DNA from 3 places in the Lysinibacillus sp. JK80 genome. Region 2 is predicted to be linked to each of the others. Evidence: predicted binding sites of a transcription regulator. Region 2 holds the regulator's gene; each other region holds the start of a gene.
What was found. The regulator LexA, encoded in region 2, represses DNA repair genes until DNA is damaged. The targets are predictions, from matches to a motif close to CGAACATATGTTCG.

Region 1: uvrB (excinuclease ABC subunit UvrB) is a predicted target of LexA. The motif match lies at 2,748-2,761, and genes of this name have one in related genera.
Region 3: HXV90_RS15820 (carbohydrate kinase) is a predicted target of LexA. The motif match lies at 5,510-5,523, and genes of this name have one in related genera.

Annotation. Positions count from the first base shown of each region.
Region 1 is NZ_CP058997.1:2,337,986-2,348,698, reverse strand. It holds gene HXV90_RS12135 (competence protein ComK) at 1-148, shown strand, start outside; one part of gene prfB (peptide chain release factor 2) at 271-345, shown strand; one part of gene prfB (peptide chain release factor 2) at 347-1,375, shown strand; gene HXV90_RS12125 (competence protein ComK) at 1,419-1,928, opposite strand; gene HXV90_RS12120 (IDEAL domain-containing protein) at 2,156-2,404, shown strand; gene uvrB (excinuclease ABC subunit UvrB) at 2,834-4,813, shown strand; gene uvrA (excinuclease ABC subunit UvrA) at 4,821-7,688, shown strand; gene HXV90_RS12105 (DUF4097 family beta strand repeat-containing protein) at 7,972-9,159, shown strand; gene ftsE (cell division ATP-binding protein FtsE) at 9,402-10,088, shown strand; gene ftsX (permease-like cell division protein FtsX) at 10,078-10,713, shown strand, end outside.
Region 2 is NZ_CP058997.1:1,827,493-1,838,205, forward strand. It holds gene HXV90_RS09675 (DUF896 domain-containing protein) at 1-77, opposite strand, end outside; gene HXV90_RS09680 (GNAT family N-acetyltransferase) at 265-798, shown strand; gene HXV90_RS09685 (DJ-1/PfpI family protein) at 800-1,333, shown strand; gene HXV90_RS09690 (helix-turn-helix transcriptional regulator) at 1,614-1,805, shown strand; gene def (peptide deformylase) at 1,798-2,373, shown strand; gene HXV90_RS09700 (YneB family resolvase-like protein) at 2,404-3,069, opposite strand; gene yneA (cell division suppressor protein YneA) at 3,066-3,380, opposite strand; gene lexA (transcriptional repressor LexA) at 3,547-4,164, shown strand; gene HXV90_RS09715 (gamma-glutamyl-gamma-aminobutyrate hydrolase family protein) at 4,272-4,994, opposite strand; gene HXV90_RS09720 (prepilin peptidase) at 5,028-5,780, opposite strand; gene HXV90_RS09725 (hypothetical protein) at 5,845-6,537, opposite strand; gene HXV90_RS09730 (PilN domain-containing protein) at 6,534-7,127, opposite strand; gene pilM (type IV pilus biogenesis protein PilM) at 7,127-8,101, opposite strand; gene HXV90_RS09740 (prepilin-type N-terminal cleavage/methylation domain-containing protein) at 8,214-8,672, opposite strand; gene HXV90_RS09745 (prepilin-type N-terminal cleavage/methylation domain-containing protein) at 8,729-9,205, opposite strand; gene HXV90_RS09750 (type II secretion system F family protein) at 9,331-10,536, opposite strand; gene HXV90_RS09755 (type IV pilus twitching motility protein PilT) at 10,533-10,713, opposite strand, start outside.
Region 3 is NZ_CP058997.1:3,140,820-3,151,532, forward strand. It holds gene HXV90_RS15800 (DUF2642 domain-containing protein) at 306-521, opposite strand; gene dtd (D-aminoacyl-tRNA deacylase) at 593-1,033, opposite strand; gene HXV90_RS15810 (RelA/SpoT family protein) at 1,066-3,261, opposite strand; gene HXV90_RS15815 (pseudouridine-5'-phosphate glycosidase) at 3,467-4,381, opposite strand; gene HXV90_RS15820 (carbohydrate kinase) at 4,386-5,477, opposite strand; gene HXV90_RS15825 (MFS transporter) at 5,591-6,841, opposite strand; gene HXV90_RS15830 (MarR family winged helix-turn-helix transcriptional regulator) at 7,026-7,484, shown strand; gene HXV90_RS15835 (adenine phosphoribosyltransferase) at 7,524-8,036, opposite strand; gene recJ (single-stranded-DNA-specific exonuclease RecJ) at 8,060-10,390, opposite strand; gene trpA (tryptophan synthase subunit alpha) at 10,533-10,713, opposite strand, start outside.

The DNA of each region.
Region 1 (10,713 bases), 510 kb from region 2:
TGCGTTAGAGTCTCGGATTCAAAGAGCTTTTTTATTAAAATATAGACTAGAGAAACGAACAAAATATTTACTTGTTCAGTATGACCGTGTGAAAGTATTTCAACGTCTTGCCAAGAATATGTTTGAGGACGAGACGCAGGATAGTTGACTTAATTCCACAAAACATCTGCTAGATAGTATGTTTTCGTTTCTAAAAACGTTATAATAAAAAGATACGGAGCTTTATGAATAAAGTGTTAGCTCCATGACTAACGTTCGGAGGATTTAACGATGATTGAATTAGCAGATGTACGCAATGTGTTAGACACTACAGCCAAAAAATTGGCGGACTTTAGGGGGTCTCTTTGACTTAGAGAACAAAGAGGCACGTATTCAGGAGCTAGATGAAATGATGCTAGAGCCAGGCTTTTGGGATGATCAGCAAGGTGCTCAGGTGATTATCAATGAAGGAAATGGCTTAAAAGCTATTGTCAATGAATATAAAGATTTAGTGGAAACACATGAAAATTTAGATATGACACTGGAACTTTTGCGTGAAGAACCAGACGAAGAATTACAAGAAGAACTAGGCAAAGAACTAGCAGAATTCCAACAAAAGATGGCTGATTTTGAGCTTCAATTACTGCTAAGTGGCCCATACGATCAAAACAATGCCATTTTAGAGCTGCATCCTGGTGCTGGTGGTACGGAGTCACAGGACTGGGGTTCAATGCTATTACGTATGTATACACGATGGGCTGAGAAGCGAGGATTTAAAGTGGAAACAGTGGACTATCTACCAGGAGATGAAGCTGGGATTAAATCTGTAACATTGTCGATTAAAGGTCACAATGCTTTCGGTTATTTACAAGCGGAAAAGGGTGTGCATCGTCTAGTACGTATTTCTCCATTCGATTCGTCTGGCCGCCGTCATACGTCCTTCGTTTCCTGTGATGTTATGCCAGAGTTTGACGACAATATAGAAATCGATATTCGTACAGAGGATTTAAAAATTGATACGTATCGTGCAACAGGTGCAGGTGGTCAGCATATTAATACGACAGATTCTGCAGTCCGTATTACGCATATTCCTACTGGTACGATCGTACAATGTCAAGCTGAGCGCTCCCAGATTAAAAACCGTGAAAAAGCGATGACGATGTTAAAAGGGAAGCTATATCAACTAGAACTTGATAAACAGCAGGCACAATTAGATGAAATACGCGGTGAGCAAAAAGAAATAGGCTGGGGCTCCCAAATTCGTTCGTATGTCTTCCACCCATACTCGATGGTGAAGGATCATCGTACAAATGAAGAAACAGGTAATGTGGGTGCTGTGATGGATGGCGACTTAGATCCATTTATTAATGCCTATTTACGTTCAAAAATAAATTAATACCCAGATTCCCCAAGAGTGAGATGCTCTTGGGGAATTTTTGTTAAAAGGGTGGATGATAGGGTGCATCTTGGCTCAGCTGTTTTCGTTCATTCATGTAATATTTATACAGCATAGATGCGTTAAGAAATTGTTTACTAATGGAAGCATAACGAATAGGTAGTTCGATTTGTTTATCATTTTTTAACGTTACAATACACCCCAATTCACTAGGTGTAATATTAATAATTGCATGAAGCCCTATCCATATATTGTGAATGGAGCTGGGTGAATAAGTTGGCAGAAAAATACAGGGATAACCATAATCAAAGGCCACGACGATTGGTAGCTTGTGTTGATTGCCGAAAAAACGTTTAGCCGATTGTTTTGCGGCTTCATAAGTTGATCCTAATGAGAGACAGGATTTTCGAAGGACATGCATCGGTTTGCGTGTAACAATCAGCTCATTATGCTTATCAATCACATGCGTGAAGACTTTGGAGTCATGCTGAATAGGTTGCAGCAAATAAGTATTGAATGAAATTAAGTAGCCGTTTACAAAGTTAGTTGTCATATAGGGAGTGCCTCCTTTTTTCTAGTGATAACGGTAGTGTAAAACAGAATATGACTTTCTTAAATTAAATGAAATAGTTGAAAATCGTTCAGAAAAGCACGAAATGCCTAGAGAATTTGCTCTAAATATAAAATGATTAATAGCTAATCCAAGATATTTTCGAATCGTAAGCATTGCTTTTTAAATTCAATTTTCATATAATTTAGAAAAGGATCGAGGTGGGATCGTTGGATAAATATTATTCGTATACAGATTTTCTGAAAGCCGTTGGTCAGTCGAAAAAAGTTGATGAGGCAGAGAAATTATTAAACGAGATTTATTTAGATTTATTTTTAAATCGTATCCAGCGTATGCATCGGCAAGAGCAGCTCATGGTTCTGATAGATAGAGCACTCGATGAAAAAGATGAAAACGCATTTTATCAATACGCATCCGAACTAACTTCCTTACACCAAACAGAAGATGAATCATGTTGACGAACCCGCTCTCCATATCTATTGGAGAGTGGGATTTTTTTGCTTTTGAAAATATTTGCAGAGGATGTGAAGATTGTATGTTTTGGTTAGAAGAAGTGATCTTGCTTATAGAATGGGGAAAGTCATTTAAAAAGTTTGAGACGCTGTTTATAAAAAAGTGAGAGTCGCTCTAAAAGTACATAGCCCGGCTCCTGAGAGAGTGTGAGCTGCACATAAAGCAAAACAGGAAATCCCATCCATCGATGAAGCTTGAAAACCTAATAAAACGGCTATTATAAGAGTAACAAGTTAAATTGACTGTATTGTTATGTAATAAAAATTTTAGAGATGAAAAAAAAATTTACAAACATTCGTTCGTTAAATGTTCGAAATTTTAATATTGCTATGCTAAAATATATGTACAAATTGGAAGAAAGGACGGGGACATGAGTGCAAACATTTGATTTACAAGCGCCATATCAGCCTAACGGGGATCAGCCACAGGCCATTGCGGAATTAGTGGAGGGTGTGAAAGCAGGCAAACGTCATCAAACATTGCTTGGTGCTACTGGAACAGGTAAGACGTTTACCATTTCGAATGTCATCCAGCAAGTCAAAAAACCAACACTAATCATGGCACACAATAAAACGTTAGCTGGCCAGTTGTATAGTGAATTTAAAGAGTTCTTCCCAAATAACGCCGTTGAATATTTTGTCAGCTACTATGATTACTACCAACCAGAAGCTTATGTACCGCAGACAGATACCTATATAGAAAAAGACTCTAGCATTAACGATGAAATTGATAAGCTGCGTCACTCTGCTACTTCTGCATTGTTTGAGCGTGAGGATGTCATTATTATTGCATCCGTGTCCTGCATTTATGGTTTAGGTTCTCCCGAAGAATATCGAGAAATGGTTGTTTCCATTCGTACGGGTATGGAAATTGAACGTAATCAGCTACTGCGCAAGCTTGTAGACGTTCAGTATGAGCGAAATGATGTTAGTTTTACTCGCGGAACATTTCGGGTACGTGGAGATGTAGTGGAAATCTTCCCAGCCTCTCGTGATGAGCATTGTATTCGTGTGGAATTTTTTGGGGATGAAATCGATCGCATACGTGAGGTAGATGCACTAACGGGAGAGATTTTATCGGATCGAGAGCATGTTGCTATTTTCCCTGCATCTCACTTCGTTACACGAGAAGAGAAAATGCGTAAAGCGATTGAAAACATTGAAAAAGAATTAGAGGAACGACTTGCATTATTACGTGCAGAAGATAAATTACTAGAGGCACAGCGTTTAGAACAGCGTACACGCTATGATTTAGAGATGATGCGTGAAATGGGCTTTTGCTCTGGGATTGAAAACTATTCACGTCATTTAACATTGCGTGAAGCAGGTGCTACTCCATATACTTTGTTAGATTATTTCCCCGAAGACTTTTTACTTGTGGTTGATGAAAGTCACGTAACACTTCCACAGGTTCGAGGAATGTACAATGGTGACCAAGCACGTAAAGGAGTGCTCGTAGAACATGGCTTCCGATTGCCATCTGCTCTAGATAACCGTCCATTACGTTTTGAAGAGTATGAAAACCGCGTACATCAAGCGATCTATGTATCAGCCACACCAGGTCCTTATGAACTGGAGCATACACCAGAAATGGTAGAGCAAATTATCCGTCCAACTGGATTATTAGATCCATTAATTGATGTACGTCCTATTGAAGGTCAAATTGATAATTTAATTGATGAAATACAAGATCGAATTGCGCGTGATGAGCGAGTTTTAGTGACAACGCTAACGAAGAAAATGTCTGAGGATTTAACGGCTTACCTGAAGGAAATGGGCTTAAAAGTAGAATACTTACATTCAGAAATTAAGACACTAGAACGTATTGAAATTATCCGTGAGCTACGCAAAGGAACGTATGATGTGCTAATAGGTATTAATCTATTGCGTGAAGGTCTTGATATCCCTGAGGTGTCCCTTGTGGCAATTTTAGATGCTGATAAAGAAGGATTTTTACGTTCAGAGCGTTCATTGATTCAAACCATTGGTCGTGCTGCTCGTAACGCGAATGGTCATGTCATTATGTATGCGGATCATATAACAGACTCGATGAAAAAGGCGATTGATGAAACGCAACGTCGTCGTGCGTTACAAATGGCTTATAACGAGGAGCATGGCATAACACCTCAAACGATCATTAAGAAAATCCCAGATGTGATTCGTGCAACACAAGTAGCAGAAGAAGAGGAATCCTATGTAACAAAGGCAACAAAAGGCAAAAAGCTGACAAAGGCGGAAAGAGAACAGCTCTTGGCTTCTCTAGAAGTCGAAATGAAGGAAGCAGCAAAAGCGCTTGACTTTGAACGTGCGGCTGAGTTACGAGATACAATATTTGAATTGAAGGTAGAAGGGTGAATGACTTGTGAAAAATACTGAAATCGTCGTGCAAGGTGCACGTGCTCATAATTTAAAAAATATTAATGTCACAATTCCACGTGACCAATTAGTCGTTTTAACAGGATTATCGGGCTCTGGAAAGTCTTCTCTAGCATTTGACACAATTTATGCGGAGGGCCAGCGTCGTTACGTTGAGTCCCTTTCCGCCTATGCCCGTCAATTTCTTGGACAAATGGATAAGCCAGATGTCGATGCGATAGAAGGTTTATCGCCTGCTATTTCCATTGACCAAAAAACGACAAGTCGTAACCCACGATCTACTGTCGGTACGGTAACGGAAATCTATGATTACCTACGTTTACTTTATGCACGTATTGGTAAACCGATTTGTCCAAATCATGGCATAGAAATCACTTCCCAAACGATTGAGCAAATGGTGGATCGTTTATTAACCTATCCTGAGAGAACTAAGATGCAGCTCCTTGCACCAATGGTTTCTGGACGTAAGGGTACACATGTTAAACTGCTAGAAGATTTAAAAAAGCAGGGGTTTGTTCGTGTACGAATTGATGGGGAATTGCGTGATTTAGATGATGCTATCGAACTTGATAAAAATAAAAAGCATTCCATCGAAGTAGTAGTGGACCGTGTTGTTATGAAGGAAGGGATTGCTGCTCGTCTGAGTGATTCTTTAGAAACGGCTTTACGCCTGGCAGATGGACGTGTGCTTGTCGATGTGATGGAACATGAAGAGTTATTATTTAGTGAGCATCATGCCTGCCCATTATGTGGTTTTTCTATTGGTGAGTTAGAGCCTCGTATGTTTTCATTTAATAGTCCGTTTGGTGCTTGTCCAAGCTGTGATGGCTTAGGTTCAACACAAGAAGTAGATTTAGATTTAGTGGTGCCTGATTGGGATCGTTCTTTGTTAGAGCATGCCATCGCACCATGGGAACCAACAAGTTCGCAGTACTACCCACAATTACTAAAAGCTGTATGTGATCATTACGATATTCCAATGGACGTGCCTGTGAAGGATTTGCCAAAGGAAAAGATGGATAAAGTTTTATATGGCTCTGGAAAAGACAAGATACACTTCCATTATGAAAATGAGTTTGGCAATGTGCGAGATCAAATGATTGAATTTGAAGGGGTGGTGCGCAATGTTGAGCGTCGTTTTAAAGAGACGACATCCGATTATGTTCGTGAGCAGATGGAAAAATACATGGCACAGCAGGCTTGCCCTTCATGTAAAGGGTATCGTTTAAAGCCTGAGACGCTAGCAGTGAAAGTAGCTGATAAACATATCGGTGAGGTCACACAATATTCAATTCAGGAAGCAGACACTTTCTTTAAAGAGCTTGATCTCACTGAAAAGGATATGCAAATTGCTCGATTAGTTTTACGAGAAATCGAAGAACGATTGGGCTTCCTTGTGAATGTTGGTTTAGACTATTTAACATTGAGTCGTGCAGCAGGTACATTATCTGGTGGAGAGGCACAACGTATTCGCCTTGCTACACAAATTGGTTCACGATTAACGGGAGTCCTCTATATTTTAGATGAGCCTTCGATTGGTTTGCATCAGCGAGATAATGATCGACTGATTAGCACATTACAAAATATGCGTGACATTGGAAATACGCTGATTGTGGTAGAGCATGATGAAGATACGATGCTTGCTGCAGATTATCTCATCGATGTAGGACCTGGAGCAGGCGTCCATGGCGGTCAAATTGTGGCAGCAGGTACACCACAGGAAGTTATGAATAATGAAAAATCCTTAACTGGACAATATTTAAGTGGTAGAAAGTTTATTCCTTTACCAATTGAAAGACGCCAACCAAATGGTCGAAAGCTCTCCATTAAAGGTGCCAAGGAAAATAATTTACGCAATGTTAAAGTAGATGTTCCATTAGGCTTATTTGTAGCAGTGACAGGTGTGTCTGGTTCAGGGAAATCTACACTGATAAATGAAATTTTATATAAATCTTTGGCACAGAAGCTTAATCGTTCAAAGGTTAAGCCTGGCGAGCATAAAGAAGTGACAGGTATCGATGAGCTTGAAAAAGTAATCGATATTGATCAATCGCCAATTGGTCGTACACCTCGTTCAAACCCAGCAACTTATACAGGTGTTTTTGATGATATTCGCGATGTTTTCGCAGCAACAAATGAAGCAAAGGTACGAGGCTATAAAAAAGGACGCTTTAGCTTCAATGTTAAGGGCGGTCGCTGTGAAGCATGTCGTGGTGACGGCATTATTAAAATTGAAATGCATTTCCTTCCAGATGTTTATGTACCATGTGAAGTATGTCACGGCAAACGTTATAACCGTGAAACACTTGAAGTGAAGTATAAAGATAAGAGTATTGCAGATATTCTCGATATGACAATTGAAAATGCAGTAGTGTTCTTTGAAAATATTCCAAAGATCCAGCGTAAGCTACAAACGATTGTTGATGTGGGGTTGGGTTATATGAAATTAGGGCAACCAGCCACAACCTTATCGGGTGGTGAGGCGCAGCGTGTAAAACTAGCCTCTGAATTACATCGACGCTCAACAGGGAAATCCTTCTATATTTTAGATGAACCAACGACAGGATTACATGCCGATGATATTGCTCGTTTACTTGTCGTTTTACAGCGTCTTGTTGAAAACGGTGATTCGGTATTAGTTATTGAGCATAACTTGGATGTGATTAAAACAGCTGATTATATCATTGACTTAGGTCCAGAAGGCGGAGACAAAGGTGGTACGATTGTTGCAACTGGTACACCTGAAGAGGTAGTAGAAGTAGCAGGCTCCTATACAGGCAAATACTTAAAACCAATTCTGGAACGTGATCGTATGAGAATGGATGCATTGCTAGCAGAAGCTACTAAGTCTTAAGATTTTTACATTCGAACGGAAATGATTAATCTGGATTGAAAGGTGATCTTAAATTGGGGAAAGTCGCTCAATCCAGATTGAAAATGATTCGAAATGTGAAGAACCCACTCAAACAGAGGTCAGAAGTGATCCAACTAATCTAAAAAACGAGCAATAAAATCTTCAGAGGTAAAAGCCTGTCGATGTTGAAATGAAAAGACCCAATTTATTCAATTTTGCAGTGAAACTTTTCACATGATGAATCGTATAAATAGTATAACGAACTGAGGGAGGCTATTTATTTATGCAAAATGAACGTCAACGAATTTTAGAACTTGTAGAAAAAGGAACAATTTCGGCACAAGAGGCGATTACATTATTAGAAGCATTAGAGCAACCTGGCAAGTCTACTCAACATGTTATGAATGATGTGTCGAAAGAGACGCAATCCTTTTCAAATGAAAAAGAGCCATTATTTGAAGAAAAATCAAAAGATGGTGACAAGAAAAAAGATGATTTTATGAAATACTTCCAAGATGAAATGCAGGATTTTCGTAAGGATTTAACGCAAATCGGTTCTCTTTTTATGGATATGATGAATACGGCTGTTAAAAAGGTAAAGGAATTTGATGTAGCTTCTCCATTTGGAGATAAAATTGAATTTACCCATACAGAAGAAGTGGCTGCTGCCAATGTGGACAATATTATTGTTGAATTACCGAATGGTAACTTCTCATTGGAATCCAGTGAAGGAGAAACTATTCAGGTGATTTGCAAGGTAAAGGCACCTTTGATGAACGAAAGTGAAGAAGAAACTCGTAATCACTTCTTAGAGCAATTTGTTGTGAAAGAAGAAGCGCAATCACTTCGTATTTTGAGCCAATTAAAGCTTGTTCAAGTCAATGTGAAGGTGCTAGTACCAAAGGATAAACTTGAAAAATTATCTGTTCGTCTAATGAATGGTAGTGTTTCATTACAGGATACAGAATTTAAAGAATTAAAAGTGAAAACGTTAAACGGTGCCATTAAAGGTACGAAATTTAATTTTGGAAAAGCTGAAGTGGATTCTTCTAATGGTTCCATTGAATTAACGAATGTTCGAGGTAAGGATTTAGAGGCTGAAACATTGAATGGGCGTGTTTATTTGGATGGTGCATTGGATGAAGTTGAAGCTAAGTCTGTCAATGGACATGTAGTCGTAACAACATGCTCGACAAATTCTTCTAAAATTAAAGCTCAAACAGTTGCTGGAGCAGTGGAATTATATGTCCCACGAACAATTTCATTGAGCGGTAAAGTCGTAACGAATTTCGGTAAAGTGGATGTGGGTATCCAGGATGTTTCTAAAATGGAGTCACAAGATCAATTCTTATCCAAAGTAGTCCGTTTCGACAAAGAAGTTGAAAATGCGAATCGCCTATTTATCGAGGGTGAATCGAAAACTGGTGCTGTTTTAGTGCGCTACACAACAACAGATGAACAACAAATTTAACAGTAGAAGCATTCAAGGTAAAGCTTGAATGCTTTTTCTTTTCAAACAGGATTCGACCTAGCACATAGAGGCGAATCTTGTTTTTATTTTTGTCATATTTTTAAGGATAATGGCAAGGAAAGAATGAAATAGAAGGAACTGCCACGGATTGAAATGAAACTGTAATAAAAAAACAGAAATAGAGTGCTATAATAGTAAAAGAAATACCTCTTACATAGATGAGAGTTTTAGGTGGTTTAATCATGATAGAAATGAAAAATGTGACAAAGAAATACCCAAACGGTGTTGTTGCGACAAATGGTATTTCCGTTAATATAAAGCAAGGCGAATTTGTGTATGTAGTTGGCCCAAGTGGGGCAGGGAAATCCACATTTATTAAATTGATGTACCGTGAAGAAAAAGCAACATCAGGACAAATAATTGTAAATGGTATTGATTTAGCAACTTTAAAGAATAAGAAGGTCCCTTTTTTGCGCCGTCAACTTGGTGTAGTTTTCCAAGATTTCAAATTGCTACCTCGTTTGAATGTCTATGAGAATGTAGCGTTTGCGCTTGAAGTAATAGAGGAAAAGCCAGATGAAATCCGACGTCGGGTTATGGAAGTGCTAGAACTAGTTGGATTGAAGCATAAAGCAAGAATGTTTCCAAATGAACTTTCAGGAGGAGAGCAGCAACGAGTATCGATTGCTCGTTCAATCGTCAATGTCCCAAAAGTGGTGATTGCAGATGAACCTACAGGGAATCTTGACCCTGAAACATCATGGGAAATTATGAATTTATTTGAGGAAATTAATGCACGTGGGACAACGATTGTAATGGCAACCCACAACCGTGAAATTGTAAATACGATTCGACGTCGTGTTATTGCAATTGAAGGCGGCTTAATTGTCCGTGATGAACACGGAGGTGAATACGGCTATGAAATTTAGTACAGTAAAGCGCCACTTCCGGGAAAGTATCAAATCACTTGGTCGAAATAGCTGGATGACCATTGCCTCTGTCAGTGCCGTTACCGTTACGCTCATTCTAGTAGGTGTTTTTGCGCTTATTATGATGAATTTAAATAAAGTAGCAACGGATTTAGAAAATGATGTCGAAATTAAAGTGTTAATTGATGAAACAGCAGATGAAGCTGCTGAAAAAGCACTCATCGAAAAAGTCAAAAAATTGCCTGGTGTCTCCGAGATGACGTATTCCACTAAGGAAGATGAGTTAACCAAGCTAGTAAAAGACTTCGGTGATGATTTTAAACTATTTGAACAAAGTAACCCTTTACGTAACGTTATTTATGTAAAAGCTGCTGATCCACAGCAAACAGCAAAAGTTGCGAAAACCATTGATAAATATGAGTATACATATGATGTAATGTATGGCGAAGGAAAAGTTGAAAAACTATTTAACTTCTTAAATATTAGTCGTAATGTAGGAATCGTACTTATTTTAGGGTTATTATTTACGGCAATTTTCTTAATTTCGAATACAATTCGTATAACGATTATAGCTCGACGTGATGAAATAGAAATTATGAAACTTGTAGGGGCTACAAATTCATTC
Region 2 (10,713 bases):
TCTTCCTCTGTTAATTGTCCGCTTTTTGCTTTAGCAGATAATTCATTAATTCGGTTAATTTTTTCCTTTGATAACATGGTTACACACCTTTCAGTACCTAGCTTAATGACCTCAGTATGCAAAGTATAGCATGGTTTCCCTTAAAATGCAGTTATACCAACCCTTAAAAACACTTCTTAGCCATTATTTACATGACTTCCAGAAGTTAGAGGTGTATAAATAATAATAAAAGGAAAAATTTGATAGATAATAGGAGGAGCTATCATGAACATCACAACACCTAGACTACTTATTCGAACATTTGAAGCCCAAGATTGGCAGGCTGTTTATAGCTATATGTCCGACAAAACGGTCATGCACTATATGCCAGAGGGTGTGTTGAATGAAGATCAGGTTCAAAATTTCGTAACAGAGAATAGCAACGAGCAAGCAAAACATTTCGCCATTGTTTTACGTGAACAACAGCGAGTCATTGGTCATCTTGTTTTCCACAAATACTTTGGCGACCATACGTATGAAATTGGATGGGTTATGAATCCTGCCTATCATAATCATGGCTATGCTTCTGAAGCTGCTCTGGCCCTATTAGATCACGGCTTTAATAAAATGAAACTTCATCGAATTATTGCCACATGCCAGCCAGAAAATATCGCTTCTTACCGAGTCATGGAAAAAATCGGAATGCGCCAAGAAGGATTTTTCAAAAAATGCATTCCTTATGGAGAGACATGGTGGGATGAATACTATTACGCTATTTTAGAGGAAGAATGGAACAATCTAAAGGTAAGAGGTGTATGAAATGAAGAAAACTGCGGTGTTATTATACCCACAATTTAGTGAATATGAATTGAGTGTTGCTTTGTCCATATTAATGCAAGGCGGTAAACCCATCATCACACTTGGATCGAATACCAAACCTATCAGAGGAGAATCTGGTTTAAATTGTATAGCTGATTTATCCGTGAATGAGGTAGAGCTTGACGATATTGATAGTCTACTATTACCAGGCTGTATGGATATTTCTACATTACAACTTGAAGAGAGCTTAATAGACTTCATTCGTCTTCTATCTGCAAAAGGAGGAATGATTGCAAGTATTTCTAGCTCCCCTTACCTATTAGCAAAAGCAGGGGTCTTAAAGAACAAAAAATATACAGTAGGACTACCTTTAGATGGCATGGAGCAGTTAGGATGCTTTGAACTTCATAACTATTCAGATGAACTAGTGGTACAAGATGGAAATATCATTACAGCAAGAGGAAGAGGTTTTATTCCTTTCGGTATTTGTTTCGGGCATGCGTTAAAGCTAAATTTTGATGAAAATTGGTATTAAGTGATGACTTAAAATCCAAATGTCCAATTAATCGGGCATTTCATGTTATTGAAAAAAGATGATGTCATTAGTAGAATGAGAACTTTTAACAAGGCTGTGGGGTGATTTCCGTTCCGTCAGCGTGCCACAGGAAAGCAAGCAGCCTGCACCGGAAATCAATTTCTCCCCTTCAATTGACTGTTTTGTTTTTCACACCAAAAAATGTCCAATTAGTTGGACATTTTTTAATTCTTATCTTACGATATATGTCTAATACTTTGGACAAAATGGAGGGATCTTTCTGAAGAACATCATCAAAATTTTAAGAAAAAAATTAGGCATAACACAAGCTGCGCTTGCAAAAGAATGTGGAGTTGTGAGACAGACCATTAATAGTATTGAAAATGATAAATATGATCCGACCCTTGAATTAGCTTTTAAGATTGCTAAGGTTCTTAATAGCCGTATTGATGAGGTATTTATCTATGACTAAATTTCACCCAAATTATATGATTACAATGAAGGACTTCGTGAAAGAACACTCAGCAATTTTAAGAAAACAAACTCAAGAAGTGTCGATACCCGTGACCAATAAGGACCGAAATACCCTCCTAGCCATGCTACAATATCTGAAAAATAGCCAAAATCCAACGCTAGCAAAAAAATATAAGCTTCGCCCTGGAAGTGGACTCTCTGCTAATCAAATTGGCGTAGATAAACGAATGTTTGCTGTACTCTTTGATGACCAAGAAATAATGCTGATTAACCCTAAAATAATGAGTCATTCCCTTAATATGATTTATCTACCGGAAGGAGAAGGCTGTCTATCTGTAAATCGACCTGTCCCTGGTTTTGTACCGAGATATGAGAGAATTAAAGTCAAAGCTTACGACATCGATGGACATGAAATTATTGTACAGTTACAGGGCTACGGGGCCATCGTTGTACAGCATGAAATCGATCATTTAAATGGCATCATGTTTTATGACCGAATAAATAAAGAGCACCCTTTCCAACTGCCAAATCATGTTATCATCGAAAGCTTTTCTTCCCTTCAGTAGTTTTTTACAAAAAAAAAATTAGCAGGAATATTATTTTCCTGCTAATCTTTCTTGGTGCTCTTGGAAACGACGATGTACTGTCGCCTTACTTACCTCAAAGCCTAACCCTCTAAGCGTTATAGAAATTTCTTCAAAGGTAAATCCACGTTTGCGTAGTTTCACAATTTCCTCTACAGGTAGATCTTTTCGCTCCTGCCCCTGCGGATTACCTCGATTCGATAAATTATTTTCTGGACGATAACCGTTTTCTACAGCACGTCGCATACCTCGTCGAATTTTAGCATTATGGATTCTACGCTGATATTCCTCTACAATCGCTAAAATTTCAAGCAGCATCGTATCCATTTCATTTAATTGGACTGGGCCTGCATCACGCATAGAAAAAACATCAGTTGCTGACTTTTGTAATAAATGTAATACAGCCATCCTTGCATTGCCTCGTCCTAAACGAGTTTCATCTTGGACAAAAAGAGCATTAATGTTCTTATCTTTTATAAAATCAAGCATTTCTAGCAAGCCTTCACGTTCTACATCATAGCCACTATGTTGATCTTTAAACACGCCCTTCACCGCATAGCCTTGCTCTTTAGCATAGCGCAGCAACTCTTCCTGCTGGCGCTCTAATGAGGAGCTTTGTGTTTCTTTTTCAGTACTTACGCGACAATAGACAACAGCCGATAGTTGATTATTTATCATTGTTCATTTCTCGCAATTTCGATAGTATTGATGGGACTGGCTTGATCACTCACTACAGGAATAACTAGAGATTTTCCCGCTACAATTTTAATATCTGCTAGTTCATTTTCAGTTTTTACAAGCTTTATCCAATCATCAGTACTCATTTTACCACGATATTGCTCGGCTAACGACCACAAGCTATCCCCATGTTCGATTTGAATTTCTGCGTAACTAACTTTTCCTGGATCAGTAATGTAAAGGTATGCTGCAAATAATAAACAAGCTCCTATTAAAATTGAGATATGTGTGTTTTTCTTAAACCATGTCATAATCATTACCCCTTTTTAAGAATGTTTGTTCGGAATGTATGTTCCCATAATAAAGCGAACAAACGTTTTTGTCAAACACTTTTCGAACCTATGTTTGCATACATGTTCGCATTCTGTTATACTATCAAATAAGAAGAATGATTTTAGAAAAAAGAGGTGAGCACTCATGAAAAAAGTTTCGAAAAGACAAGAGGACATTTTAGCTTTCATTAAGGAAGAGGTACGAGCTAAAGGATATCCACCATCAGTACGTGAAATTGGTGAAGCAGTTGGACTTGCTTCCAGTTCAACTGTTCATGGACATTTAGCTCGATTAGAACAAAAAGGCTTTATTCGTCGAGATCCAACAAAGCCACGCGCAATTGAAATTTTAGAGCCTGAAGAATCCATTCAAAAACAACAGGTGATCCATGTCCCACTTGTCGGGAAGGTTACAGCTGGTTCTCCAATTACAGCAATTGAAAATATTGAAGAATACTTCCCATTACCCGATACGTATGGCACAAGTGAAGATCAATTGTTCATGCTAGAAATCATGGGGGAATCAATGATTGAAGCTGGGATTTTAGATGGAGATTTAGTCATTGTAAAACAAAAGGCAACAGCTAATAATGGGGATATTGTTGTAGCTATGACAGCTGAGGATGAAGCAACTGTAAAACGTTTCTTTAAAGAGAAAAACCATTTCCGTTTACAGCCTGAAAATTCTTCTATGGAACCAATTATAGTCGATCAAGTTTCTATTTTAGGACAAGTTGTAGGTCTTTACAGACGTGTACATTAACGATTAAAGCAGATTTTGAGGATTATGTTCCTTCTAAGAGCATGTATCCTCTTTTTTACGCAAAAAAAGAATCCACATATGATTGGATTCTTTGTACAATGCCTCTTCTAAGCTTCCTTCTTAAATTTTAAGCTCGCTTCAATAAAGGCTGAAAATAGCTTTTGAGCACTCTCATCTCCTGCTATGGCTAGTTCCTCAGGATGCCACTGAACAGCTAAGCAAAATGGCATCTCCTCATGAACTACCGCTTCGATAATACCGTCGTTAGATTTTGCCGCTACTTTTAATTTTTCTGCTAAAACATTCACCGCTTGATGATGAAATGAATTCACTGCTATTTTCTCTTGTTCAACGATAGTCGCTAATAGATTGTCAGCAATAACCTGTACAGAATGGGTAGCTACAGCTCGACCTGATTGCTGCATATGTTGGAGTAACTTGGTACTAAAGTGATCACTATCAATATCCTGATATAAGGTACCACCTAATGCAACATTTAGTATTTGAATTCCTCGACAGATCCCGAAAATAGGCATCTTACGTTGGAATGCGGCTTCAATCAATGCTAACTCAATCGTATCTCGCGCTGGATGAATTTTTCCAAGCTTTAATGAAGGCTCAGCCCCGAATAGAAATGGGTGCACATCATGACCACCTGATAATAATAAACCGTCTGTAAGGGCTAAAATCTGGGCTGCCTCTTCTTCTACTCCAATTGGAATAATCAGTGGAATTCCACCTGCTTCAATGATGCTTTTACTGTAAGCAGCATTTAATCGAGAGGATAAATCATCCTCAACAAAGGCTGTAATACCAATAATCGGTTTCACTTGCTTCCCTCCAAATTCTTGAAAATTGCACAATTACCAAAAGCCTAGATACCAATTAATTAATACATCGCCATAGAAATAAACAATAACTGCGGCCAATGCAATAGATGGCCCAAACGGAATGGGTGTTTTTCTCCCCTGTTTGTTTTTCGATAACATGGTAATCCCGACAATCATACCAATAACTGCAGCTAAAAATAGCGTTAACAGTGTATCAATCGTACCCAGAACGAGACCAATTAAAAAGAATAATTTAATATCGCCTCCACCCATGCCACCGTTTGATAGCACAGCAATGATATATAATATGCCAAAACCAACCACAGCACCCACTAGAGAGTCCCACCACGGTGTTAATGGTGACAGCACTCGTCCAATAGCTAGCAAAGGTAAAAAGAATACTAACACCTTATCTGGAATTAGCATATAGGCTAAATCTGATACAACGATAATAACTAATAAGGAGATAAAAAAGAGTGCTACTATCAATTCTATGCCCCAGCCTAGCTGCCAATAAGCAAAGGCAAATAATACACCTGTCATTAATTCTATGACTGGGTAAACCCAAGAAATTTTATTGCCACAACCACGACATTTTCCTCCTAAAAATACATAAGACAAAACTGGTACTAAATCAAGCGCCGTCAGTCGTCTCTGACATTTTGGACAATGTGAAGGAGGATGTACAATCGACTCCTTCTGTGGTACACGTAAGCCAACTACATTATAAAAAGAGCCAAAGACAAGTCCAAATAAAAAAATAAAGATCGTATAAGCCATTTCCAATTTTATGTCCTCCTAAACCAATAGGCGCCCATACAAATGCAGTATGGTGCGCCTATCAATAAAGTTATTGTTGTTCTTCGTAATAGAACGTTGTCACTTGCACTGTTGCCTTTAACGTAAGATCTGCATCTTTCTCAAGCTGTGCCTGCTCTCCAGGCAATTTAAATTCAATCTTATCGGTTTTCATGACACGCTCTAATTGTTCAACCTCCTGTAAAAAGCTTTCAAGAGAATTAAAATCAAGCGCACCCACCTCTAATATAAAAGTAACAAGCTTTAAATTAGTTGGTAAAGAGTCCTTCGAAAGAGATGCAATCGGTGTAGTAGTCTCCTTGTTCTCCTGATCACCATTGACCTCTGCTTCAGCCTGCTCCAACATATTAAGATCATTCGATACATCTGAAGGTGTCACAGTGCCGTCCTCACCTTGAACAGTTAAAGACAGTATACGAGTTCCTGTCACCTCTTCAATCTCAGCTAAATCAAGAATAATCTTTTCAACGGCTCTTGTTGCAGGTAGCTTTTGTCTTAAGGCTAATATATTGATAGTAGGTTGTCCCTGCTCTTTGTCTAATTGTGCTAGTTGTTCTTTGACACTAGCTAATTCTTGCTGCACCTGCAATACATTACTCTCTTTTTCATTCACTTCATCCAATTTTGGTGAAAGCAAATAATAATACAGCGCAAATAAAATAGCAGCTATCAGCGCCAGTAACAAGATCATAGATGAATTTTTACTACTCGTTAATTTATTCATGAGCGTCGTCCTCCAGCTAAATACATAAAATCGATTGTCGCTGTAATGGACACTGAATATCGCGGTACTTCTTTAAATTTTTGTTGGGGTGTTAACACCCTTTGTTCACCTAGCTCTATTTCAAAGTTTGAGACAGTGTTAATTTGAGCATCTGTAAAATAGCTACTCATTAAAAGTCGCTCCACATATTTCGATATATCTGTCATCGTTTCAAAATCCACTTCAATATTCACCGAGTTCTCTCCAAAAACATAGCTACGTAAATAGGAATGAGTTGGTAATAAAGTTTTTGTTTCATCAATTAACGGTGTTACAGGATAAGAAACGCTTTGAATAAAAGTTACTGACTCTTCCAACGAACCCTGATCGACATTTTGTCGTGCGTCTAGCTCTTGCTGCAATTGATCAAGCTGTGTTGTTAATGCCTGTTCCTCTGCAGTCAATCGTGACAATTCACTTTTGGATGTAAAAAATAAAAAAAGTAAATAAGCTACAATAAGTCCCACAATGACAATCACCAAGCTATAAAAAAGCTTGGGAGAGGTTGTTCTTTTTTCAAGTTGTGGTAAGAGGTTTATATCTGGAACCATTAACGAACCTCCTTCAAAGCTAAGCCAAGCAACGTTGAAAATTCTCGCTTAAAGCGAGGAAACGATTTCTCAATTTTTTTCCCATCGACAACCCTTAGTGGTGGTTCTAAATTAGAAGCGAGTAAGTTCCCAATTGATTTCAATAGTGGGTTATCGCCAAGCATGATAATTTCATCCACTGTTTTTTCACCTTTATGTAAAGAAAACTTAAAGAAATTCATCATCCGATCAATCTCTAAAACCTGATCCATTACGACCATTTGATAATTCTCTGATTCGCCATTATAAATAAATTGATAGCTAAACTCATTCTCTTTCTTTCCCAGCCATTGCGTCATATCTACTTCAATGGTTTGATAGCGCAAAAACTCCACTTGGCCATTGGAAAAAATACTGATAGAGAGTTCATTAATCGACCATTCTGCAATTAAATATGTTTTATTAGGCATTAATAAGGACATGTGCTCTAATAAGCGTATATTACAAAGCGCACGAATATCGGCAGCTTCGGGTTCTAATGAAACATCTAACAGCATCCCTACTAGTTTCGTAATCTCTTCAGAAGGCGCAGCAAATAAGATAGCCTTGCCATCCTCGGCATCTGCATCATACACATCAATTAAAGGGTCTTGAAATGGTAAATGAATAGAATGTCCCAATTCCATTTCAGCATATCCTCTTAATTCCTGAGGCTTTACATCTTTAGGGTGCTCAAAGTTTTTTAATAGAACCGTCGTATCAGGGACAAACATACGAACAGCCTGTTTTTTCCCTGTCCATTTCATTACTTGCTCTTTAATCACCTCAAAAAGAGCTACCTCATCGATAATAGTTCCATTTTCAACGATTCCAGCTGCTAAAGGGTATTCATAGCCCTGCCACTGATTAGGCTCTGGTCCTTTCGCCACAATCGCACGCAGCACATAATCCTTCAGTTCAATCGAAACATGCGACTTTCTTTTTCTCTTAAACATGTGAAAAGACCTCCTTATCCTACTCAGTATAAATGATTTTTTCAATTAGTCATCCATTTCCCAGCCAGAAACGCAAATTTTCTTGCGCTTCTGAGTGGGTTGGGAGGACTGATTATTGCTTTGGAGTTTCTGAAGTAGACGCAGGTTTTTCTCCTGCGCTTGTTAATGCTTTATTTAGCTCTTCTTCAGTTACTTCAGTACTTGTTAATTTAAGATCAGTTTTCATATTACTAAATTTAGGGTAATTAATAGACCATACTTCATCTTTATAAGTAACCTTTGTACCACTATCTAACTTAATTCCATCTACGAAAGGTTTTAGTTCAGTATCATTACATACATTTTCTTCAGCTTTACAAGATCCATCAATATAAGCAATCTTAGCCCCCGCTAGAATATTTGATGCTTCTGCTAAAATCGCACGGTCCTTCGACTTATTAATAATATTACCAATTGCAGGTACAGCGATTGCTGCGATAATTGCTAGGATAACAATTACAGCTAATAGTTCAACTAATGTTAAACCTTTCTCATTTTTCAATAGTTTTTTATTTTTCCATTTTTTTAACATAATGAAATCCTCCTTAATAGTTTTATATGAAGTGTGTGTACACGCGCTTCTGAACATTATGGCGAAGCTGCACAATCTCGCCCAATACATTTGCCACCAGTTCCCTTGCTGCCCTTACGAATATCGTCTGCAATATGCTGTAAGGTGGCATTATCAAAATTAATATATTTTCCATTGCTGTAATAAATCGCATGCGCATTGAAGTAGTAGGTGCCTTCGATAAATTGGACATTGGCACTCTGACCTTCTTTATCTGCCTCTAATATTTTACCGGCACTGTCTAGATACCCGTCGGATACTAATTTTTCCACTTCGACGATTTGCCATTGATCAGCGGTTGGATGCTCCATAAAATAAAACTGTGCGGCATGAATAACATTGATGGCATCTGCCTTTAATGCCTTATAACGTGAATTATCAATGACATTACTTATTGCTGGAATTGCAATGGCAGCAACGATAGCTAGAATAACAATGACTGCCAATAACTCGACTAATGTCAAGCCCTTTTCGTTCTTTACCCTAATTTCCATGTCCAGTCTCTCCTTTAATACTTAACCATGAAGATACCTACTTGCCGCTTCCTTTTGTTAGCAAATCTAAGTAGATATTTCCCATTAAGCGGAACAAAAGGGCATCCATATCAATATTGTAAACATTACATATTTTCATATAGTTGGAACATTGGTAAGAATATAGCCGCAACGATGACTCCTACAACTAGAGCCAGTACCACAATCATTAAAGGCTCAATGAGTGACTTCATGGTATCGACAGCACGGTTTACTTCCTCTTCATAAAAATCAGCGATCTTTTCAAGCATGTAGTCCAAGGAGCCTGTTTTCTCACCAATTGAGGTCATTTGTGTAACGAGTGGTGGAAAGAGCCAGCTTTTTTCAAGTGGCTCTGATAATGTGCCACCCTTTTCTAAATTATCGCGCGCTTCCAGTACTACTTTACCCATTACCGGATTACCACCAACCTTTTCGACAATTGTTAAGGCTTGTAAGATTGGTACGGAGCTGCTAAAGAGTGTTGACAAGGTTCTTGTCATTCTCGCGATAATATCCTTTTTCAATAGCTGTCCAAAGATTGGCATACGCAGTAAAAATACATTGACGGCATAATGAAACTCTTTATTATTTTTATAGAAATAGTGTAGGCCCACTACTAATACCAATAGCCCTAAAATTACAAGGTACCAAAACTGAATGAGCCAATCACTAATACCCACTACAATGACCGTTATTAACGGCATTTCCAAATTCATTTCCTTAAATGCATCCATAAAGGTTGGCACAATGAACACCATTAAAAACATACCAACCACTAGTGTTAAAAGCGATAAAATTGCTGGATAGGTCATGGCAGATTGAATTTTTTTCTTAATGTTGTATTGCTTCTCTAGTGTGCTTGCAAGACGATCTAATGTATCGTCGACGTTCCCTGTAGCCTCACCAGCACGCATCATATTAACAAATAGCAATGGGAACACTTTTGGGTGTTTGCCTGCTGCATCTGAAAATGCCATACCATTTCGAATATCCTCTTCAACCTGCATCAATGCTCGCTTTAGTGGTTTACTCCGTGTTTGCTCGCCCAAAATATGGGTCGCTTCAACGACGGGAACGCCAGCACGAATTAATGTCGCATATTGTCGACAATAAATAACAAATTCCTGGTGCTTTACTTTTGTCCCAAAAGCAATATCTTTATGTAAAATGCTATTTGACTCCTGAAGTTCTCGTGCATTAATTCCTTGTGCTCGAAGCTTTTCCATGGCTACCTTTTTATTCGGTGCCTCGATAATGCCCTTTTTAGGTGCTCCTGTTTTGGTACGACCACTATAACGAAATATCGTCAACTATAATCACCAGCGTTCATATATGGTCTTGCATCCTCTAGAGAAATTTTACCTGTCGTAATTAGGTGTTGCATGGAATACTCCAATGTGTGCATACCTAATGCTTTACTTGTCTGCATCACACTTGGAATTTGGTGAATTTTTTCGTTACGAATTAAATTTGAAATAGCAGGTGCC
Region 3 (10,713 bases), 1.3 Mb from region 2:
TTTGTATGGATTGTCTTTAAATGCTTTTTATTCATGAACTTCATAAAGATCCCCTTATTAGTGGGATGAAAGACATCAAAGGTTGTAAGTAGAATGGAAAATTGTAGGTAGCTATCCATGATGAATCAAATGGACATTCTTACATATCGTTTATATTTTTTTAAAAAAATAATATTCAAAGAGTAGCAACTGTTTTAATAGTTTTTATCTCTTCGAAATAAATTTGTTATTTAGGTATTTTTGTTTGCCCTAAACAAATAAAAAAACCTTCTATCATTTATTATGATTTGAAGGTTCATACTTTCTCATTTTTTTGTAGTTTCCAATGTCACCCATACAATTTCCTCCATCCGAATGAAGAAAGGCGTACGATTTATCTCAAGAACCATATGGTCAGGTAGTATGGATAATAAAATACCTTGTTGAATATTTTTTTCTGTTTGCACAACTACTGCCTGACCAATCATCATGTTAAGAGTTTCGTATAAATATGGATTTGTTATACTTCTCGTCTGCGTCATGTTTAAGACACTCCTTCCTATAAAACTAACCATACTCTTTAGTATATGTAGGAATTATAGGAAATGTTCCATTATTTTGACTCTAGAAGAATTGTGACTGGACCATCATTAATTAGTGCTACATCCATCATGGCACCAAAAATACCTGTTTCCACATGTAAGCCCTGCTCGCGTAAAGCTTGATTAAAAGCCTCCCACAGTGGCTCAGCTGCTTCTGGTCTAGCTGCATTGATAAAACTTGGACGATTCCCTTTTTTTGCATCCCCATACAATGTAAATTGTGAGACGGATAAAATAGCGCCCCCATGCTCTAAGATCGAATGATTCATTTTTCCATCTGCATCTTCCCAGAGACGTAAATTGGCTACTTTTTTTGCTAAATAGGCAACATCCTCTTGTGTGTCTTCATGTGTGATTCCCACTAAAAGAACATAGCCATGATCAATTGCTCCTGTAACAGTTCCGTCCACTGTTACAGAGGCAGCTTTACTGCGCTGTAATACTACTTTCATGTACTAAACCCCAATTCTATATTGCCTATCAATTAGTTAATGACACGTTGCACCGAATATATATCAGGTGTTTGTTTAATTCGCTCAACTACTTTATGCAAATGTGAAATATTTGAAATAGAAATTGTTAAATGAATTGTTGCCATTTTATCACGGTCAGCACGACCACTTACTGCTAAAATATTCGTTTTCGTTTCACTAACAATTTGCATGATTTCATTTAAAATGCCAGGTCTATCAAAAGCTGAAACTTCAATATCAACAGGGTATTCCTTTTTCTCAGGAATGACACCATGCTCCCATTCTACTTCAATTAAGCGCTCCTGCTCATCCTCAATTTGAATATTTGGACAGTCCTCACGATGGACAGAAACACCTCTACCCTTCGTAATAAAACCTACAATATCATCACCAGGAACGGGCGTACAGCAGCGAGAAAGTCGAATGAGCATATTATCAATACCCTTTACAATAACACCCGATTCCGTACGTTTTTGTGGAATTGGATTTTTCATTTTTTGTTCAATTTTCTCTAGTGCTTCTTCCTGCTCACGTTCTTTACGACGTTTTTCAGCTAAACGATTTACGACCTGTTGCGCAGTAATACCATTCACACCAACTGCAGCATACAAATCTTCTTCATTCGTATAGTTAAATTTGTCGCATACCCGTTTTAGGTTTTCGGAGGACATCGTTTCCTTTAAATCGAAATCCTGAGCACGGATTTCTTTTTCAATCATTTCTTTACCTTTGACAATATTTTCTTCACGCAGGTGTCGTTTAAAGAATTGCTTTATCTTATTCTTCGCCTGCGAGGATTGAGCTATTTTTAGCCAATCGCGACTCGGACCAAAGGATTGTTTAGAAGTTAAAATTTCAATGATATCGCCCGTTTTTAATGGTGTATCAAGCGGTACCATCTTCCCATTGATTTTCGCTCCAATCGTACGATTTCCCACTTCGGAATGAACACGGTAGGCAAAATCAATAGGAACAGAACCTGCTGGCAATTCAATGACATCACCTTCAGGTGTAAAGACATAAACCATATCAGAAAATAAATCAAATTTTAAGGATTCCATAAATTCTTCTGCGTTGGAAGATTCATTTTGAAATTCTAAAATTTCACGGAACCACGTTAATTTTTGGTCGACATTCTGCTTTTGATGATCAACGTTTTTGCCTTCTTTATATGCCCAGTGCGCCGCAATCCCGTACTCTGCAATTTTGTGCATTTCCTTTGTACGAATCTGTACCTCCAACGGATCACCATATGGTCCAATAACAGTCGTGTGTAGGGACTGGTACAGGTTTTGTTTTGGCATAGCAATATAGTCTTTAAAGCGTCCTGGCATTGGTTTCCAAAGTGTATGCACAATCCCTAATACGGCATAGCAATCTTTAATACTATCGACAAGAACACGAATGGCTAATAAATCATAAATTTCATTAAACTGTTTCTTTTGTAACACCATTTTTCGATAGATACTGTAAATATGTTTTGGTCGACCATAGACATCTGCGTCAATTTCAACCTCATTCAGTTGTGATTTCATCTCAGCCATCACATTTTCTAAATAAGCTTCACGTTCATCACGTTTTTTCTTCATCAGACTGACAATACGATAATATTGTTGTGGGTTTAAATAGCGCAGTGCTGTATCTTCAAGCTCCCATTTTACAGTCGAAATTCCAAGACGATGAGCAAGTGGTGCAAAAATCTCGAGCGTCTCTTTTGAAATGCGTCGTTGCTTTTCAGCAGGTAAATGCTTTAACGTACGCATATTATGAAGACGGTCTGCTAGCTTAATGAGGATGACACGAATATCTTGGGCCATAGCCACAAACATTTTCCGATGATTTTCTGCCTGCTGCGCCTCTTTAGATAAATATTTAATTTTCCCTAGTTTGGTAACACCATCAACAAGCACGGCCACCTCTTCGCCAAATTCACGTACCAAATCATCCCGTGTAAAATCCGTATCTTCGACAACATCATGTAAAAAACCTGCCGCTACAGTTTCTGGGTCCATTTGTAATTCAGCTAGAATACCTGCTACTTGTACTGGGTGAATAATATACGGTTCACCAGAGCTACGGAACTGCTCAATATGGGCATCCCTTGCTAATTCATATGCTTTTTTCACGAATGCGACATTTTCATCATTCATGTAGGATTTGACTAACTCAAAAACGTCCTCAGGAGTCAAAATTTGCTCTTTCGCCATAACATGTCCACCTTGCTCGTCAAATTTTTCAGATTAGATATAAACTTAATTGTATAAAATATTGTGGTCTATTGTAAAGAGACTGTATCATTTAGTTTAGTTAATCTCGTGAACAGTTCGAAAAATGGAAAAAATATTCTTCTTTTTAATAAAAAAGACCCTCTGCGACTTCACGTCACAAAGAGTCCTTGTTTCGACAAATTGATTAATGTAATTGATTGTAAGCTACAGCAATTTTCGCGCCGACTACTGCATTGTTTTTCACTAATGCAATGTTGGCATCAAGACTTTTACCTTCTGTTAATTCTTTAACTTTGCCAAGTAAGAATGGTGTAACATTTTTACCGTGAATGCCATTCTCTTCAGCTTCAACTAAAGCTTTTTCAATAATGTTTGTAATAAATGCATGCTCTAATGCTTCAGACTCAGGAATTGGATTTGCGATGACAGCGCCACCTTTTAAGCCTAATTGCCATTTCGCAGATAGCATTGCTGCAATTTCTTCTGGCGTATCTAATTGGAAGTTTACATCAAATCCACTTTGACGTGTGTAGAATGCTGGTAATTCATTCGTACCATAACCAACCACTGGCACACCTTTTGTTTCAAGATATTCTAATGTAAGACCGATGTCTAAAATAGATTTTGCACCCGCACAGATAACGGCAACATTTGTTTGTGCTAATTCTTCTAAATCAGCAGAGACATCCATTGTTGTTTCCGCACCACGGTGTACACCACCAATACCACCTGTAACAAAGATTTCAATACCTGCAAGCTCTGCACAGATCATTGTCGCTGCAACTGTTGTAGCACCTAATTTTTTCGTTGCTAGTAAGTAGCCTAAGTCACGACGTGAAGCTTTTGCAACACCTTGAGCATTACCGAACATTTCTAGTTCTTCATCTGATAGACCAATTTTAATTTTTCCATCAATTAATGCAATTGTTGCTGGGACTGCACCATTCTCGCGAATAATTTGCTCAACTTCACGCGCAGTTTGCACGTTTTGTGGGTATGGCATACCGTGTGAAATAATTGTTGATTCTAACGCAACGATTGGTAGACCTTTTGCTTGTCCTGCTTTTACTTCTTCTGATAATACGATGAATTCTTTCATGTTGTTATTCCTCCATTTCATTTTTCAACAAATCTACTGATAATTCAGGTCTTACTGTATAAGGAGATGCCAATGTATTTTTTGCATTGGTTAATCCAGCATCAATACATGTCTCAAAAGATTGTCCAGTCAGCCAACTGTGAATAACAGCGCTAACAAAGGCATCTCCTGCTCCTGTTACATCTTCAATTTTGTCAATCACTTTAGCGGCAACATGACAAGGGGCAATCGTTGTAGATGCTGCATAAACGCCCTTGCTACCAGCCGTGATAATGACATGCTCCGCACCTAATTGTAGGAGCTGTTGTAAAGCTTTTTCATAATGGGTAGCGTTTTCAATTTTATGTCCAACAATCGTTTCCGCTTCATCTGTGTTACAAATAAACCAAGTTACGCCTTGTAATGTTTCAGGTAGTCGATTCATTTTTGGCGAAGATACTGGCACAATAACAAGTGGAATATCACGAGCAAGGGCTACTTGCTGGATATACGCCACTGTTTCTTTTGGACAGTTTAAATCCAAAATAAAACAGCCTGCGTTTACAAGCATTGTTTCATGTTTTTTCAACAAGCTCGGTAACAGAAGGTCGTAAACTTCCATATTTGCTACAGCTAGTGCTAGCTCACCTTGTTCATCCATGATGGCAGTATAAGAACCTGTAGAAGCCTCTGCAAGCTGCTCTACATAACGTAGATTCATAAAGGATTCCGAAGCCTCTTGGATCACTTGCCAATCAGCATCCTTACCTGCCGTTGTCAGTAACGTCACTTGGTGGTTTAATCTGCCTAAGTTTTCAGCAATATTTCGACCAACGCCACCTACACTAAAGGAAGAACTGGCAGGGTTAGATGTTCCAAATTGAACATTGCCCTTGACATGGAATTTGCGGTCTAAATTAGCGCCACCGATGCAAATAATTTCATTTTCTTCGGGTAATATATAAGCACGACCTACAATTTTTCCTTGCTTCGTTAAACTAGACACTAAATTAGCAAGCACAGGACGCGACAGATTCATTACATCTGCCATTTCTTGCTGAGACATAAACGGATTCTGGCGAATTAAAGCAAGCACCGCCTGTTCTCTTTCATTCATAGCATCACCTTTTATTATATTTGTTTATATTATAAACTTTTGTTTGCGTTATGTCAAAAGATTCTTTATTAAAAAAGTTGAACTTCATCTTACTGAGGTTCAACTTTTTTTGTTTATGCTTGCTGAGGTGTTTGTTTTTTAACAATGATGACGAATAAACTGGCCATTGCACAAAACATTCCTGCAAGAAAAAAAGCCCATGTATAAGAGTTAAAAAATTTATAAATTAACCCTCCACCATACGCTGCAACCGCCGCTCCTGCTTGATGTGAAGCAAATATCCACCCATAGATAATACTGCTTTTTTGCATACCAAAAATTTGTCGTGTAATACTGATGGTTGGTGGCACTGTAGCAATCCAATCTAGTCCGTAAAAGATCGTGAAAATCGTTAATAAAACAAATGATCCTTGTGCAAGTGCATAAGGGAGCAATAATAGAGATGCGCCTCTTAACAGGTAATACCAAAACAATAACCACCGATTATCGAAGCGATCAGATAACCAGCCAGACGCAGTTGTACCTAATAAATTAAAAATGCCCATAAAAGAAAGGAATGATGCGGCAGTGACTAAAGGAACGCCAAAGCTAATACAATAAGAAACAAAATGAGTACCAATTAATCCGCTTGTCGATAGCCCACAAATAAAAAAGCTACCTGCTAAGAGCCAAAATGCTTTAACCTTAATCGCCTCAAATAAACCTTTAAAAGCCATAGCTATTGGATTCTTCTTTTGCTGTATTTGTTGTTCCTCTATAGCCTCCTCTTGTCCATAAGGAGTTAACCCCATATCCTGAGGTCTATTTTTTATAAAAAGCGCAATCATGAAAAACATTATGATACTAAGGAGTAGCATTAATGTGATAGCCCATCGCCAAGAATAGTGTTCAATAATGATAGCTAGAACTGGTAATAAAATTAACTGGCCCGTGGCTGTACTTGCCGTTAAAATACCAACCGCTAATCCTCTGCGTTTTACAAACCAATGATTCGCAACATATGGACTAAGGACAGTTAAAAAAAGACTTGCTCCAAGACCAATAATGCCCCCCCAAATAACGATTAGCTGCCAGGATTCACTCATCAAAAATGTTAAAGTCATTCCTAATACTAAAGTTGCCATAGCACCTAGCATCATTTTCTTTAGGCCAATGACTTCAAGCAACGCAGCCATAAATGGTCCAGATATGCCATATAAAAACAAACTTACAGCAAAAGCTAAAGCAATGGTTGAACGATCCCAGTGAAATTCTTTTTCAAGAGGGTCGATAAACACGCCAGATGATGACATTGTAATTCCTGCGACAATTATCGAGAAAAATGTGACGATTAAAATAAACCAACTATAATGAACACGCTTCACCTCAACACCTTCTTTTCTTTGATAGACTACAAAACATGTATATACATGTTTAAGTCTACTTATTTCATTTATATGTATATACATGTATAATCATAGTAATCGTTCATAAAGCTGTCAAGAAGTAATTTCTAGTTATTGGGTGTATACTTATAATTAGTAGAATCCCCTTAAAGGAGTACTGTCGATGAAGAATCAACTTAAAAATATTGATTATACACAAATTTGTGTTTGTGCTAACCTTAGAAAAAAAACAAGGGTAGTCACACAATTATATGATAAGCTGCTACAGCCTACAGGTTTAAAAGTTACACAATATTCAATGCTTGCACATATTGACCTTCAACAAGCTGTCTCAATCAGCCGTTTAGGTGAAATTTTACAACTGGATCAAACCACTATAACACGTAATATTAATCTATTAAAGCAACATGGCTATGTTGAGTTAAAGCGAGATACCAATGATGCTCGTACCAAAAAAATAACGCTCACTGAAAAAGGTTTAGAAAAACTGCATGAAGCAGCACCTATTTGGCAAGGCATTCAAGATAGAATTATCGAGGATATTGGAACCGAAAAATACGCAGATTTCTACGATACCTTGCGAACAATGCAAAAAATTATTCAAGCCTATGACGAAGTATAAAAAAAGCGCCCACAGTATAGGGCGCTTTTTGCCATGCTCTTAATATTGAATAAGTGTTTTAATATTTAAATCGCCAAGCTTTTCGCGACCATTTAATTCTAGAAGTTCAATCAGGAATGCACAGCCTACTACCTGACCACCTAATTGTTCTACTAAACGAACCGTTGCTTCAACTGTACCACCAGTCGCTAGTAAATCATCACAGATTAAAACTTTTTGACCAGGCTTAATTGCATCATGATGCATTGTTAACGTATCTTTACCATATTCAAGACCGTAGTCTGCACTAATTACCTCACGTGGTAATTTACCAGGTTTACGAACAGGGGCAAAGCCAATTTCAAGTGCATAGGCAACTGGACAACCGATAATAAAACCACGTGCCTCAGGGCCAACAATAATTTCAGCGCCCACTTCTTTTGCATATTCTACGATTTGGTCTGTTGCATATTTGTATGCAGGACCATTATCCATAATTGTTGTAATATCTCTGAAGGTAATGCCCTCTTTCGGCCAATTTTCAACCGTTGTAACGTATTGCTTTAAATCCATGTTATTGCTCCTCCTACGAAACGTTATTCGTCCGCTGATGTTAAACGTTCATCAAACCATTGTTTTAATTCTATATAAGGAGCATAGACAAGCTTTTGCTCCATTTCAATCTGTTCTGAACGTTGTTTGTAAGACGGTGCCTCTGTTAGTGCTTGTTTTGGAGCATTCACGTTGACAGTCGTCAGTCCACTCTCCATTTTAACAAAATCAAGCTCAAAAAACACCTGTGTCATAAATTTTAGTGTATCTAATGGCCACCCCGTATGCTTCGCTAAATCTGCGATATGCATATCAAGCGGAAAGGCTGGTCGATTTTTCAAGAACTTATAATACCAAGCAAATTGCTCACGAGTAGGTAGACCACTGAAGTATTGCGAGTCAGGCATATAAAAATGAGCATAAATACGTGAAGGGGCTGTCTTCTGTAAAACGTCCTCTAGCTTTTGAACATTGTGTGGCAAGTCTAAGAGCACGATGTAATCACTTTGTTCAATATTTGAAAGGGCTGGGTCAACCAGTGTAATAGGTGCACCGATTAATGATTGATAATAGGTCATCGTTTCTGGACGAAAGGCGATAAACCGGGCCACGTCCTTCGGTACCGTATTCAGCCATCGAGCTGTTTGACGGATACCACGAATATCAAATAACTGCCATTCTGTAGTTTGGACATCCTCGATCATAAATTGGGCTTTTTTACGTCCCTGCCATTCGTTAATTTGCAAATCGCCTATAAAGGAAACTTTGATGCCATACGTTAATTCATCATGTAAATGCCCTTTGTTAAAACCAACACTATCCAATTTATCATAGCCGTTTGTTATTTCCATTTTAATATGATTCTCGCCCGCTCCAATTTTACGCATGGAGGCGATTTCTACATCCTCTAGCACATACACAGGCTTAGGGAAATCTGTGCCAAATGGTCCTAGTGTTGAAATTTCCTCAATAGCATCCGCTGAAATTTCGTCTATGCTGAGCGGTATATCAATATGCACTACAGGTGTTAATTGCTCCTCTGTTAAACAGGCTCTTGCCTGAGCATCTAAGCGAGTACGTAGTTCATCCACATGCTCTAATGATAGGGTCATACCTGCAGCCATAGGATGTCCACCAAAATGCGGTAAAATATCTCGATTTTTAGCTAGTTCATTATATAGATGAAAACCTTCAATACTTCGAGCAGAACCTTTTGCTATGCCCTTTTCGGGATCGAGTGACAGCACAATCGTTGGACGGTAATACAGTTCAACGAGACGTGAGGCTACAATTCCTACAACACCTGCGTTCCAGCCCTCGCCAGCAACAACAAGAACTAAGGAATTGCCGATTTTTTCATCTGCTTCAATCAGTGCGATGGCTTCATCTGTAATACTTTTCACAATATCTTTGCGCTCGGTATTGCAGGCATTTAGCTTTTTTGCCAATGCGGTTGCTTTAGCATTATCCTCCGCCATTAATAATTCGACACCAGGAGCTGCTTCACCTAGACGACCAACAGCATTCAATCGTGGACCAAAATAAAAGCCAATCGTTTCTTCTGTAATTTTCGTCTGCTCTGTACTGGCTATGTCACACATCGCTTGTACCCATGGACTAAGGGAACGACGCATTTCTTGTATGCCCCTCTTCACGAGATAGCGATTTTCATCCACCAACGGAACCAAATCTGCTACAGTGCCAATCGCCACAAATTCTATTAGATGGCTTGGTAGTTCACCATAAAGAGCATGTGCCAGCTTAAAGGCTACCCCTACTCCTGCTAGCTCGCCAAATGGATATTGCCCTTCTGGTATTCGGGGATGAAGAATAATATCTGCTGGTGGTAGCTCCTCACCTGGCTCATGGTGATCTGTCACAATGACATCCATACCAAGCTCCTTTGCTACTCGAATAGGCTCAATACCAGATATACCATTATCCACTGTAAGGATTAACTGTACACCATCTTCATAGGCCTCCCGAAATAGGGCTTCATGCGGACCATAGCCATGGATAAAACGATTCGGAATTTTAAAGGAGACGTCTGCTCCAAGATCTAGTAAAACATGTAACATAACGGTTGTGCTTGTCACACCATCCGCATCATAATCACCATACACTAAAATTTTCTCACCATTTTCTAGTGCTTGTTCAATCCGTGCTACCGCTTCAGCCATACCATGCATAAGAAATGGGTCATGGATATTTGCCTCAGTCATATTTAATAAGCTTTCTGCCTCAGCCGTTGTTTCGCAGCCTCGTGCTGCTAAAATTTTTGCTGCAATCGCAGAAAGTTGTAAGTCATTTTGTAATGCTTGTACAAGTGTCGCGTCAGGACGCTCCACCTGCCATCTTTTTTTCGATAGAATCATCTGCTCACTTCCTTACGAAAGCTATTATACCGAATTTCTATAGGTTGCGCACTATCCGTTAGATTGATAGTTTTATCCATCGATTTTTAATTTCTATTCGGTCACTTTTCCATTTCTTTCATCATCAAAAAAGCCTACTCTTCTAAAGAGTAGACTTTTCTAACATACCTTTCGAGGCGGCTACTAATGCTTCCACCGTTGCCAAATCTCCTTGATGCAATGCCGTCACAATGGCACTACCGACAATTACACCATCTCCCAAAGCCCCCATCTTTTTCACTTGCTCAGGTGTTGAAATACCAAAGCCTGCAAGCACAGGGATT